Regions from separate parts of the Paucibacter soli genome, predicted to be linked through region 2. Evidence: predicted binding sites of a transcription regulator. Region 2 holds the regulator's gene; each other region holds the start of a gene.
What was found. Region 2 encodes FNR, which switches genes on or off when oxygen is low (the NO sensors DNR and NnrR bind a similar motif). Its sites were predicted from a motif close to TTGATNNNNATCAA; they were not measured.

Region 1: the regulator FNR is predicted to act here: its motif matches at 1,591-1,604, upstream of WG898_RS02425 (OmcA/MtrC family decaheme c-type cytochrome).
Region 3: the regulator FNR is predicted to act here: its motif matches at 1,310-1,323, upstream of WG898_RS13275 (TraR/DksA family transcriptional regulator).
Region 4: the regulator FNR is predicted to act here: its motif matches at 1,568-1,581, upstream of WG898_RS01595 (2-oxoacid:acceptor oxidoreductase family protein).

What each region holds. Positions count from the first base shown of each region.
Region 1 is NZ_JBBHJW010000001.1:532,914-536,117, reverse strand. It holds gene WG898_RS02440 (phosphoglycerate kinase) at 1-285, shown strand, start outside; gene WG898_RS02435 (c-type cytochrome) at 387-803, shown strand; gene WG898_RS02430 (NapC/NirT family cytochrome c) at 897-1,508, shown strand; gene WG898_RS02425 (OmcA/MtrC family decaheme c-type cytochrome) at 1,855-3,204, shown strand, end outside.
Region 2 is NZ_JBBHJW010000014.1:81,951-85,154, forward strand. It holds gene ccoG (cytochrome c oxidase accessory protein CcoG) at 1-213, shown strand, start outside; gene WG898_RS23940 (hypothetical protein) at 245-499, shown strand; gene WG898_RS23945 (hypothetical protein) at 590-814, shown strand; gene fnr (fumarate/nitrate reduction transcriptional regulator Fnr) at 837-1,571, opposite strand; gene hemN (oxygen-independent coproporphyrinogen III oxidase) at 1,752-3,161, shown strand; gene WG898_RS23960 (sulfite exporter TauE/SafE family protein) at 3,166-3,204, shown strand, end outside.
Region 3 is NZ_JBBHJW010000005.1:368,574-371,777, reverse strand. It holds gene WG898_RS13285 (class II glutamine amidotransferase) at 1-15, opposite strand, end outside; gene WG898_RS13280 (NAD(P)/FAD-dependent oxidoreductase) at 23-1,264, opposite strand; gene WG898_RS13275 (TraR/DksA family transcriptional regulator) at 1,371-1,769, shown strand; gene WG898_RS13270 (TonB-dependent receptor) at 1,851-3,204, opposite strand, start outside.
Region 4 is NZ_JBBHJW010000001.1:340,160-343,363, forward strand. It holds gene WG898_RS01590 (GumC family protein) at 1-1,499, opposite strand, end outside; gene WG898_RS01595 (2-oxoacid:acceptor oxidoreductase family protein) at 1,644-2,240, shown strand; gene porA (pyruvate ferredoxin oxidoreductase) at 2,224-3,204, shown strand, end outside.

The DNA of each region.
Region 1 (3,204 bases), on a different contig from region 2:
CTGGCCGAGCAGCTCAAGGCCGCCGGCACCATTGTCTGGAATGGTCCGGTGGGCGTGTTCGAGTTCGACGCCTTTGCCCATGGCACCGAGACGATTGCGCGCGCCATTGCCGCGTCCGCGGCGTTCTCGATCGCAGGGGGTGGCGACACGCTGGCGGCGATTGCCAAGTACGGCATCGAAAAGCAGGTCGGCTATATCTCCACCGGCGGTGGCGCCTTCCTGGAGGTGCTGGAGGGCAAGACCCTGCCAGCCTTCGAGATCCTGGCAAAGCGCGCCGGCTCCTGAGCGTGATCCCGGGGTGGGTGTTGCTTTGCAGCCCCATCCCGTTCGCACTTGCGTTGGATCAAGTGCAAGAATCTCATCTGCCCGTTAGGCTTGCCACGCTGATGGGTGCGCGCCTGCTTCATGCAGCGCGGCGCTCGGCGCTTGTCACAAGCATTGAAAGGGTGAAGATGAACTCCAAGAGCCTCTCACCGCGCTGGGCCTTGTGCGCCCTGGTCGCCGCCGCCTTTGCCGTGCCCCAACCGGCGCATGCCGTCGATGCCGATGCCGCGAAGGCCCTGGCCAGGCAGAACAACTGCCTGAAATGCCATGGTACAGAAAAGGCCAAGGACGGCCCGTCTTTCAAGGAGACCGCGGCCAAGTACAGGGGCAAGCCCGATGCCGTGGATCAGCTCACCAAGCACCTGACGACCGCTCAGAAGGCGAAGTTCCCGGATGGGCACGAAGAGGAGCACAAGGTCGTCAAGGCCAAGGATGCCGCTGACGTGAAGAACCTGGCGGAGTGGGTCCTCTCGCACTGATTTGCCTGGCCGTGCATCTGCGCGGCCCTTGCCTTCGCAGTCGCCATTGCCATCAGCTCGGGCGGCTCGGCTCCACGCATCCGGAGAAGAACAATGAGCGACACCAAGTCCGGCATGTTCGCGCGTATCTGGGGCGCCCTGCGAAACCCCAGCGCCAGGTACTCGCTGCTGAGCCTGCTGCTCATCGGTTTTGCGAGCGGCATCTTGTTCTGGGGCGGTTTCCACACCGCGATGGACGCCACCAACCGCCTGGACTTCTGCATCAGTTGCCACGAAATGCGCGACACCGTGTATGCGGAATACAAGGAAACGGTGCATTACAAGAATCGATCCGGTGTGCGGGCGAGCTGTTCGGACTGCCATGTACCCAAGGACTGGGGCCACAAGGTGCTTGCCAAGATCAACGCGAGTTCTGACGTCTATCACACGCTGATGGGGCACGCCAATACGCCGGAGAAGTTCGAGAGCCGCCGCATGCAGATGGCGCAGCATCAATGGGCGAGCATGAAGGCCTCGGATTCGCGCGAGTGCCGCAACTGCCACGACTTCGACGCGATGGGCGATGAGGCGCAGAAGCAGAGCAACTTCAAACGCCACATGGCAGCCAAGCAGAAGGGCAAAACCTGCATCGACTGCCACAAGGGCGTCGCGCATCAATTGCCCAAGGAATATGACGAAGACGCCGATCCGGATGCGAGGGACTGATTGAACGACATCGTCCGGATGGCGTGGCAATGTTGCCGCTGCGGCACGTCCAGTCGACCTCGGTTCAGTCATCCACCCACAGTTGATTCAACGCAAGTTCGCCTCGCGGTCGGCGCGTAAAAGCAAGCTTGTTCTGCGCCGCAAGTTGTTTGGTGTGTTGAGACGCAGCCATGGAGTCTTTTGTCCATTCGTTCTTCTCGAGCAAGGCGGAGGAAGTATGAAGCTCTCTCAAAGTCGCTGGGTCCTGTTGGGCCTGTGTGTCGCAGCCTTGGTGGCTTGCGGCGGAGGTGGAAGCTCGGAACCCGCCCCGGTGCCCCCCGCGCCGACGCCGCCCCCGGCGCCGACGGTGAAGGAACAGATCGCGACGGCCGGCGCCTTGGCAGCCAACGACACGGCGAGCAATTCGCTGGCGCCCTTCGCCGTTTTGCAGGCCGCCGGCGTGAGCGCGGTAACGATCAGCAGCCCAGCAAAAGTGAACTTCACCGTCTTCTCCGACGGCAAGGTGAAGACGGGGCTGTTGATTGGCAATGTGAGCTTTGCGATCGCCAAGCTCGTGCCTGGCAGCAATGGCAACCCGGACCAGTGGGTCAACTACGTGTATCGCACGGAAACGGCAGCCACCAACGTCGGGCCTAACGGCAAGCCTGTGCTTGCAACGGCCAAGCAGGCGACGACCGATCCGAAGCAGACGGATGCAGCGCTCCTGGCGGCGCAAATGGTCTATAACGACGATGGCTATTACACCTACACGTTCAGGACTGACGTCAAGGATCCCGCCCAAACCAACGGCGTGGTGTTCGAGCCCGATCGCACCCATCGCGTCGCGATTCAGCTGAGTTATCAGAACGCGGCCGGCGAGACGGTGCGCGTGAATCCCTACTTCGATTTCACGATCGATGCGAACGGCAAATCCGTGCCGGTCACCGACCCGAGCAAGACACGCAAGATGACCGATGTGGCCAGTTGCAACGGCTGCCATGAAAGGCTCGCGCTGCACGGCGGTGGTCGGGTCGACACGCAGTTCTGCGTGATGTGCCACAACCCCGGAACGGTCGATGCCAACAGCGGCAACAACCTCAATCTGGCGACCATGGCGCACAAGATCCACGCCGGCAAGCTGCTCAAGTCCAAGCTGGACGCCGGCAAGGGCGGCGAGGACTTCACCATCTGGGGCTACCAGAACGCCAAGCATGACTACGCCGAGGTGGGCTTCCCGCAAGACCTGCGCAACTGCACGGTGTGCCACTCGGGCGCCAATCCGGCCACGCCACAGGGCGACAACTGGAAGAGCAAGCCCAGCAAGGAAGCATGCCTGAGCTGCCACGCCAATGGCACGGGTTCCGATTGGGAAATCAGCCACAAGACCTATGCCGGCACGCTGGTGAAGGCGGGTGCGGCGGCCAAGGACCTGAGCAACGCGCAATGTGTCGAGTGCCACAAGGCCGGCACCAATATCGGTTCGGACCGCGTGCACTGGAACCAGAACGAAGAGAACGCTGCCAAGTACAAGATGAATATCGAGAGCGTGGCCTTCAATGACACCGCGGACCACAAGGGTCGCAGCGTCACCGTCAAGTACTTCCTGTCCGATCCCACCAATGGCAATGCTGCCTACAACCTGGTGACCTCCGATTGCACCGGCAGCGGCGCGAGCCTGAACTGTGCCAACACTACCAAGTTCGGCAACCTGCGTTTC
Region 2 (3,204 bases):
CCGGGCCTGCGCATGCAGCCCGCGCCGGAGGTTGTGGCGGTCGGGCCCGCCGAAGCGCGCTGGATCTCGGTGGCGCTGCGTGTGCCGCCCGAGGTCGCGGCCAGCGCGGGCGCCGGCGCCCATGCGATCCAGTTCGAAATCCGCCGCCTCGCCAGCCCGGGTACCGACGCCGGTAGCCTGATGGAAAAATCAACCTTTGTGCTGCCGCGTTGAGCGGCGGCCAAGCGACCAGAAAGAGCAAGCCATGAGCAAACAGCAAGACCTGACCCCGGCCGACAAGCCTGCGCCCTGGTGGCGTGAACGCATGATGTGGCTGGTGGTGGGCGGCCCGTCGGTGGTGATCGTTGCCTGCATCGCCACGCTGACGCTGGCAATCCGCTTCCCGGATCCGGTCATCGAGACCAAGGCCCGTCCGTCGGCCGACAGTGCCGAAGAGCAGGGCGCGGCCCTGCAGCCCGCGATCAAGGCCCGCAACCATGCGGCGACGGGCGGCCACTGAGGCCGCAAACTCGCAAGCCGAGGGGGACGCATGGACGATGCAGCTTTGGAGCGCAGACCAGGTGACCGGCCGGGGCTGGTGCGTTCGGCCATGCTCATCCTCTGGCCGGCCTTCTTCATGGCCGGGGTGACCTTGGCGCTGGTGTTTGCGGTAGTGGACCCGAGCGACCTGAGCTGGTTCGGTGCGGCGCCGATGGCGCTGCCGCGCGCGGCGATCTACACGCTCAGCTTCTTCATCTTCTGGCTGCTCATCAGCATCGCAGCGGCGATGTCGCTGTACCTGTCCAAACAACAAAGCCCGCCGGAGGCGGGCTAGCGTCGGTCTGCGGCGAAGCCGCTCAGCAGGTGGTGCTGTTGACCAGCTTCTGCAGCCCCGGCTGATCCATGATGCGGATCTGGCGCTGCTTCACTTCCAGCAGGCCGTCTTCCTGGAACTTTGAGAAGGTGCGGCTGACCGTCTCCAGTTTCAGGCCCAGATAGCTGCCGATTTCCTCGCGCGTCATGCGCAGCACCAGGGCCGAGGCCGAGAAGCCACGCGCCTGCAGTCGCTGGGTGAGGTTGAGCAAGAAGGCCGCCAGGCGCTCCTCGGCACGCATGCTGCCCAAGAGCAGCATCACGCCATGGTCGCGCACGATTTCGCGGCTCATGATCTTGTGGAACTGATGCTGCAGATCGGTGAACTCGCGCGACAGCTCTTCCAGCTGGCTGTAGGGGATCACGCAGACCTGCGAGTCCTCCAGGGCCACGGCGTCGCAGCTGTGGCGGTCATTGCTGATGCCGTCAAGGCCCAGCAACTCGCCGGCCATCTGGAAGCCGGTGACCTGGTCGCGCCCGTCTTCGGACGACACACAGGTCTTGAAGAAACCGGTGCGCACCGCGTAGAGCGACTGGAAGGAGTCCCCGGTACGGAACAGCGTGTCGCCGCGTTCGACATTGCGGCGTGTGGCCACCAGGGCGTCCAGTTGATCCAGGTCACCCTTGGACAGGCCGACGGGCAAGCACAACTCCCGCAGGTTGCAACTGGAACAAGCTACCTTGAAGGGCTCGATCTTGATGGCGTGGTTGGCATTCATGTGGCGAATTATCGTGGCTGGCCCGGGAGCTGGGGCGGATTCCGCGCCCGACGGCGTGCCTGTGTGCATAGAGTTGAACATGATGCTCCTCAAGATTGACGCCATTCTTTCTCTATGCTTGCGCTGCAAGATTGACCCAAGTCAAACGCCGAGTCAACCGGCTTGGCACAGTACGGTCCCATGGAACCAAGAGTCGCTGAACCCCTGCCCGGCATTACCGAAGAAGTGTTGCGCCGCTTTGACGTTTCCGGCCCACGCTATACCTCCTACCCGACCGCAGACCGCTTCGTCGAGGCCTTTACGGCCTCCCAATATCGTCAGGCCTTGCAACAGCGTGCCCAAGGTGGGGTGGTGGGCGGCGGCGCGCCCTTGTCCATCTACGTGCATATCCCCTTTTGCGAGTCGGTCTGCTACTACTGCGCCTGCAACAAGGTCATCACCAAGCACCATGAAAAGGCGGCCGAGTACCTGGACGCGCTAGTCACGGAGATGGACCTGACGCTGGCGGACCTTGGGCGCACGCCGTCGGTATCGCAGCTGCATCTGGGCGGCGGTTCGCCGACCTTCCTCAGCGATGCGGAGTTGACGCGGCTGATGGACGACATCCGTAGTCGCTTCAAGCTGGCGCCCGGGGCTGAGGTGTCCATCGAGGTGGACCCGCGCACCGTCACCAACGAGCGCCTGCAGCATTTGCGTGGCCTGGGCTTCAACCGCCTGAGCTTTGGCGTGCAGGACTTCGACCCGGCGGTGCAGAAGGCCGTGCATCGCATGCAGAGCTACGAGAGCGTGGAAGCGCTGATGGTGCAGGCGCGTGCCCTGGGCTTCGAATCCACCAATGTGGACCTGATCTACGGCCTGCCGCAGCAGACGCCCGCGTCCTTTGCCCGCACCATCGCCCAGGTGGCGGCACTCAAGCCGGACCGCATCGCGCTGTATGGCTATGCCCATCTGCCGCAGCGCTTCAAGCCGCAGCGCCGCATCGACGCCACGCTGCTGCCGGTGGCGGCCGACAAGCTGCACATGCTGTCGGCAGCGCTCAGCGGCTTTGTCGGCCATGGCTACACCTATATCGGCATGGACCATTTCGCCCTGCCCAGCGACAGCCTGGCGGTGGCCAAGCGCCAGGGCAGGTTGCACCGCAACTTCCAGGGCTACAGCACCCAGCCCGATTGCGACCTGATCGGTCTGGGCGTTTCAGCGATCGGCCGCATCGGCGCCACCTACAGCCAGAACGCCAAGACCCTGCCCGAGTACTACGACGCGCTGGCCCATGGCCAACTGCCGATCGAGCGCGGCCTGGCCCTGTCGCGCGATGACCTGGTGCGCCGCGCCATGATCATGGCCCTGATGTGCCAGGGGCGGGTGGAGTTTGAGTCCATCGAACTGGCGCATCTGATCAAGGTGCAGGACTACTTCGGCGCCGAGCTGGAGCGCCTGCGCGCCATGGCCGATACCGGGCTGGTGGTGGTGGAGCCCGGCGCGATCCAGGTCACCGCGATGGGCTGGTATTTCGTGCGCGCCGTGGCCATGGTGTTCGACCGCTACCTGAGCGCCGACCAGACGCGCGCCAAGTTCTCGCGCATCATCTGAGCTTATGTTAGACCTCGCGCTCGCCGGCTCGGCCCTGCTCATG
Region 3 (3,204 bases), on a different contig from region 2:
CAAGAGTTGGCACATGGTCTTGCTATTCCAGGAAGAGGCGCGAGAAGCCCTTCAGGCTGATCAGATTGCCCGGGTTGCTGGTCTCGCGCAACACCCCGCTCATGCGCTGCAGCAGGCGCGGGCTGCGCTGGGCACGCCAGATCAGCAGATCGGCCAGCCATGGCATGGCGTTGACCTTGTTGGCGCGCTGGTAGAGATCGAACTTCGGCTTGAGGGCGCGCAGGCTCTGCTCATAGGCGGCGCGCACCGTCGCATCGTCGCCCTGGCTGCGGCGCCCCTGCAGGATCGCCTCGGCCGCCAGCATGCCGGTTTCCATCGCCTTGCCTATGCCCTCGCCGGTGAAGCTGTAGGTGGAGCCGGCCGCCTCGCCGGTGACCAGCAGGCCCGGACGCGACCAACGCGCACCTTCGAGCGTGCAGCGCAGCGGCGCACCCTTGAGCTCGCCCAGCAGCTCGCCCTCGCGCATCAGCGCCGCCGCGGGCTCGTAATGTTCGACAAAGGCATCGAAGATGGCGCGCAGATTGAGTTCCTTCTTGCTGCCCTTGCCCGCCACAGCGTGGTGGCTATCCGTCACGCCCACGCCAATATTGAAGCAGGCGTTAGGCGCAGGGAAGATCCAGCCGTAGCCGGGCCGCACCGCGCGGCTCCACACCACCTCCATGGCCTTGATGCGGCCCACCATGGCGGGGGCGCGCACATAGCCGCGCAGCGCCACGCCGCTGGGCGTGTGGCGTTCGCACATGCCAGCGGCGCTAAGTGCCTTGGGCAAGGCGCCGGTGGCGAGCAGCACCCAGTCGGCCTGCAGCTCATGCTGCACGCCGTCCCGGCCGATGAGGGCGCCGCAGACACGCCCCTGGCCATCTTCCAGCGGCTTTTCGAAGCGCGCCGGCGCGACGAAGCGTGCGCCGGCATCCTGGGCCGCCTGGCACAGCAAGTCGTCGAGCTCGCGCCGCGGCAGCACCGCCAGCTCGCCCGGCACGTCGATGCGGCCGCCGCGCGGGCCTATGCAGGCCACATGGGCCAGGCCTTGCGCACGCGCCATCACCTGACCCAGCAGGCCCAAGCGCTGCAGGGCCGCATGGGCATCGGGGATCAGGCCATCGCCGCAGATCTTGTCGCGCCCCTGGGGCTGCTGGTCGAGCAGCACCACATCCACGCCGGCGCGTGCCAGCACACGCGCGCAAGCGCTGCCGGCCGGGCCCGCGCCCACCACCAGCACCTCGCATCGCTGCGGCATCGGCGCCGCAGCCAGGGGTTCAGACATGCTCGCTCCTCATCAATAGCCGCCATTCTAGGGACGCCCACCGCGTTGACCGACATCAAACCAGGCAATCCGCCGCGGTGCGAGCATGCATGCAAGGAGTATCACCATGACTCAAGACCTGACACCCGGCCAGCATGCGCAGCTGGAAATGCTGCTGCAGCAGCGCCAGCAGGAGCTGGAGCGCAGCCTGCACGGCCAGTTGGGCGAGCAGTCGCGCGCCGAGCATGCTCGCGAGCTGTTGCTGCAGGATGGTGACGATGAACCCGCCCGCGACGCCGACCGCGAGGTGGATCTGGCTCGCAGCGACCGCCATCTGGACGAGCTGCGCCAGGTCAACGAGGCCTTGCAGCGCTTGCGCGGCCAGGGCTATGGCCTATGCAGCGACTGCGGCGAGCCCATCGCCTTCGATCGCCTGCAGCACCAGCCCGAGGCGCTGCGGTGCCTGGAGTGCCAGCGCCGGCTGGAGCGCGCGCAAGGGGATCCCAACGCGCACCATCGCCTCTGAATCGTGCCGGCGCCGCACGGCGCCAGAGGATGAAAAAAGGGCCGCTGATGCGGCCCTTTTGCTTGTCGGTGACGACGGTTCTTAGAACTTGTACGAACCCTCGACGTAGAGGGTTCGCATCATCGGATCCGCGTAGCGAGGATCGTAGCCAACCTGGTGGCCCGACGAATCACGCAGGGTGAAGGGGGGCTTGGAGTTGAACACATTGTTCAGACCCGCACGCAACTCGAGCGCCTGGTTGTGCTTGTAGGTGCCTTGCCAGTCCAGCGTGGCATAACGCGGCACCACCACAGACACCGGCACCAGCTTGTTGGTGCTGACATCGCGCACATTGACCGAGATGTCCTGGTAGCCCGAACGAGCCTTCAAGGTCAGGGCATTGGTGAACGCACCGGTCTCGAGCTTGGCCGTGGCACGGACGATGTTGCGGAAGGTCACCGCGGCATTCTCGCCGTACTTGCCCATGCTGTCGGTGAAGTCATCCAGCGTGCCCGGCCGGGTGTACGAGGACTCGATCATGTAGGTGCCGGTCAGACCCGTGGTCAGGCGACCCATCGGGGTGTTGAAACGGGTCACCACATCCCAGTCGATACCTGCATAGCGCGCCTGACCGATATTGATCGACAGGCTCTTGAAGGCCCAGGTCGGCTTCAAATCAGCCGGCCCCTGGAAGGTTCCCCACACGTCGGGATACTTGCCCGGGTCCATAAAGGCTTGACGTGCAGACACCGCACTGATGGCATCGCGCATGTTCACGCGCCAGTAGTCGGCACCGATGCCGAAGTCATTGCTGGGTTCGAAACGTATGCCAACCGTCCCCTGCTTGGAGTGCTCGGGCTTCATGTCGGCATTGCCGCCGGAGAGCTGGTAGTACTGCGTGACGGGGATGTCGCGGCAGGCATCGGTTCCTGGGAATGGGCAGGGCCAGCTGGCTGCGGTCACACCATTGTTCACCAGCGGCTGAGCAATCGACAGCATGGACGGCGCCTTGAAGCCGGTACCATACGAGCTGCGCAGCAGCAGGGCGTTGGACACCTGGTAGCGAGCCGAGACCTTGTAGGTCGAGGCGCTCATCTTCTGGCCCACCGTCTTGTTGTTGACGGCATCCTTGATGGTGCCAATGGTGTCGTAGCGCAGCGCTCCGGTCAGTTCCAGCCCCTTGACCACGGGCACCAGCACCTCGCTGAACAGACCCATGTTGTCGCGCTTCAGGTCATAGGCAGGATTGGCAGAGAAGTTGTAGATCTCGCCAGCCACAGCCGCCGCCGACGGCGCCTGCTTGAAGTGGTAGTTGCGGAAGTCACCGCCCAGGCCGAGGCTGACAGCGCCAGCGGGCAGCTTGAAAATCTCGCCCGAGGCACGGAAGTCGGCGGCCTTGAGCGTGGTCGAGCTGGTACGGATCGTGCCGTCGAAGATCGAGCCGGCGATCAGCTGC
Region 4 (3,204 bases), on a different contig from region 2:
GCCAGCAGTTGGGCGATCTCCTCGGCGCGCAGCTCGCGCGGCAGCGCCTGCGCCAGCAGCGCGCGCTCGGGCGCGGCCGCCAGCGGCGCCGGCGCATGCACCACCGGCAGGCCCATCATGGGCTGGGGGATCACCACCGTGGTGGCCAGCGGCGCGGGCGCCTCGCTGCGGTTGAAGAACTCGAAGAACCAAACCGCCAGAAATCCCAGCAGCAGCGCGCCCGCCAGCACCAGGCCGGCATCGCGCCAATAGGCCGGGCTGCTGGGCGCCGCGGGCGTGACCGCCGGCTCCAGCACCAAGAGTTGCGGGCGCCGCGCGCGCTCGCTGGACTCCAGCGCCAGCAGTTTCTGGCGCGCTGCCTGCAGCAATTGCTCCAGGCCATGGACCTCGGCCTGCATGACCTGGTAGGCGCCCAGCTGCTGGCTGGCGGACTGCAGCTCCTGGCGATCGCCGCCCAGCTGCTGCTGCAGGCGCTGCACCGTGGCCCGGGTGGAGGCCAGCTCCTCGCGCGCCTCGGCCAGCGCCATCTGCTGCGACCTGCCGCGCTCGCTCTCGAGCTGCTGCTCGAGATTGGCGATGCGCGCCTTCAGCGCGCGCGCGCTGGGGTCCATGTCCAGGTATTGCGGCGTGTACTGGCGCTCCATGCCGCGCCAATCCTCGCGCGCCTGCGAGAGCCGCGCCTCCAGGCCGGCCACCGTGGGATTGTCGCGCGCCTGGGGCAGGCGCTTGCCCTGGGCCACGGCCTGCTCCAGCGCCGCCACCTTGCCCTCGCTCACCGCCTGGCGGTCGTTGGCCTGCTGCAGCGAGAGGTTCAGGCCCTTGAGGCGTGCGAGTGCCTGGTTTTCGTCGCGCTCGCTGGAGACGATGCGATTGCGCTGCCGGTAGCCCTCGGCGGCCTGGCGCTGCTGGGCCAGCCTGGCCTCGATCACGCGGATCTCCTCGCGCGCCGCATCCAGCTTCTCGTTCGAGGCCAGGCTGCCGCTCTCGCTCTGAGCGCGCCGGTACACCTCCACCAGGGTGTTGACCAGGGGCGCCACCAGCGCGGCATCCGGGCTCTGCGCCTGCAGCTGCAGCAGCTGGCTGTCGGCCACCGGCCGCACCGAGAGCAGCTGCTGCACCGCCAGCACCGGGTCATCCGCCCCCGGCTTGATCAGCCCCTGGGCGCTGAGCTGCTCCACCGCCTGCTGCACCAGGGCGCGGCTGCGCAGGATCTCGCCCTCCAGCTGCAGCGCCGGCGCCACCGGCGTCAGCGTCGCCGCGGCCGAGGCCGCGCCCGCCACCAGGCCCGGCGCCGGGATGATCTGCAGCTTGGCACTGGCCGTGTAGACGGCGCTGCGCATGAAATCCAGCCCCAGGCCCAGCAGCAGGCCGAGGCCGAACACCAGCGCAAAGACCTGGAGACGGCGGCGCATCGCCAGGCTGCGCGGCGCCGGCCCGCCAAGGCCGGTGTGATGGTGAAGATGGTGCAGGCTGGCCGCGTGAAGGGTGCGATGAGGCATGGAAGAAGGCGCTTTCTGCGGGCGGCCCGGAGCGGGCGCGTAGGCGCGACTATAGACAAGCGTCGACATTGATGTTCGTCATGTCACAAGGTCTGGCGCGGGCGAAGAATCGGCAGCACCCATTCAGGGGGAGTGCAGCCCATCATGTTGCAGATCCGTATTCACGGCCGTGGTGGCCAGGGCGTGGTGACGGCGGCCGAGCTGCTGTCGCTCGCCGCCTTCGAGCAGGGCCGCCATGCCCAGGCCTTTCCCAGCTTCGGCTCGGAGCGCACCGGCGCGCCGGTGGTGGCCTTTTGCCGCATCGCCGAGCGCGAGATCCGCCTGCGTGAGCCCATCCTGGCGCCCGACGTGCTGATCGTGCAGGACCCGACGCTCTTGCACCAGGTGGACGTGTTCCAGGGTCTCAAGCCCGATGGCTATGTGTTGATCAACAGCCGGCGCAGCTTCGACGAACTGGGCCTGGCCGAGGTGGCGGCGCGCTTCCTTTTCCACGAGCGCCTCACCACCGTGCCGGCCACCGAGATCGCGCTCAAGCACCTGGGCCGGCCCCTGCCCAACGCGGTGCTGCTGGGCGGCTTTGCGGCGCTCTCGGGCCTGGTGTCGCTGGCGGCGGTGTCGCATGCCATCCGTGACAAGTTCAGCGGCAAGCTGGCCGACGCAAACATCGCCGCGGCCGCCGAGGCCTTCGAGTTCGTCCGCCAGGAAATGCAGGAGCTTGCGCGCCATGTTGAAGCAATGTGAAGGCTCGCAGGCCGTGGCGGAAGCGGTGGCGCTGTGCCGCCCCGAGGTGATCTGCGCCTACCCGATCTCGCCGCAGACGCATATCGTCGAGGGCCTCGGCGAGCTGGTGAAGGACGGCAGGCTCAGCCCTTGTGAATTCATCAATGTGGAGAGCGAGTTCGCGGCCATGAGCGTGGCCATCGGCGCCTCGGCGGCGGGCGCGCGCAGCTACACCGCCACCGCCAGCCAGGGCCTGCTCTTCATGGCCGAGGCGGTCTACAACGCCTCGGGCCTGGGCCTGCCGATCGTGATGACGGTGGCCAACCGCGCCATCGGCGCGCCCATCAATATCTGGAACGACCACAGCGACGCCATGAGCCAGCGCGACTGCGGCTGGATCCAGCTCTTCGCCGAAACCAACCAGGAGGCGCTGGACCTGCATATCCAGGCCTTCAAGCTGGCCGAGGAACTCTCGATGCCGGTGATGGTGTGCATGGACGGCTTCATCCTCACCCATGCCTACGAGCGCGTGGACATGCCGGCGCAGCAGGAGGTCGACGCCTTCCTGCCTCCCTACGAGCCGCGCCAGCTGCTGGACCCGGCCGAACCGGTGTCGATCGGCGCGATGGTCGGGCCCGAGGCCTTCATGGAGGTGCGCTATCTGGCGCATGCCAAGCAGCTGATGGCGCTGGAGCTGATCCCGCGCATCGCCGAGGAATTCGCGGCGCGCTTCGGCCGCGCCTCGGGCGGCCTGCTGCGCGGCTACCGCTGCGAGGACGCGGACACCATCGTGGTGGCGCTGGGCTCGGTGCTGGGCACGCTCAAGGACACGGTGGACGAGCTGCGCGAACGCGATGGCCAGCGCATCGGCGTGCTGGGCATCCATTCCTTCCGCCCCTTCCCGCTCGCCGCGGTGCGCGCCGCGCTGCAGGGCGCGCAGCGCGTGGTGGTGCTGGAGAAGAGCTTCTCGGTGGGCCTGGGCGGC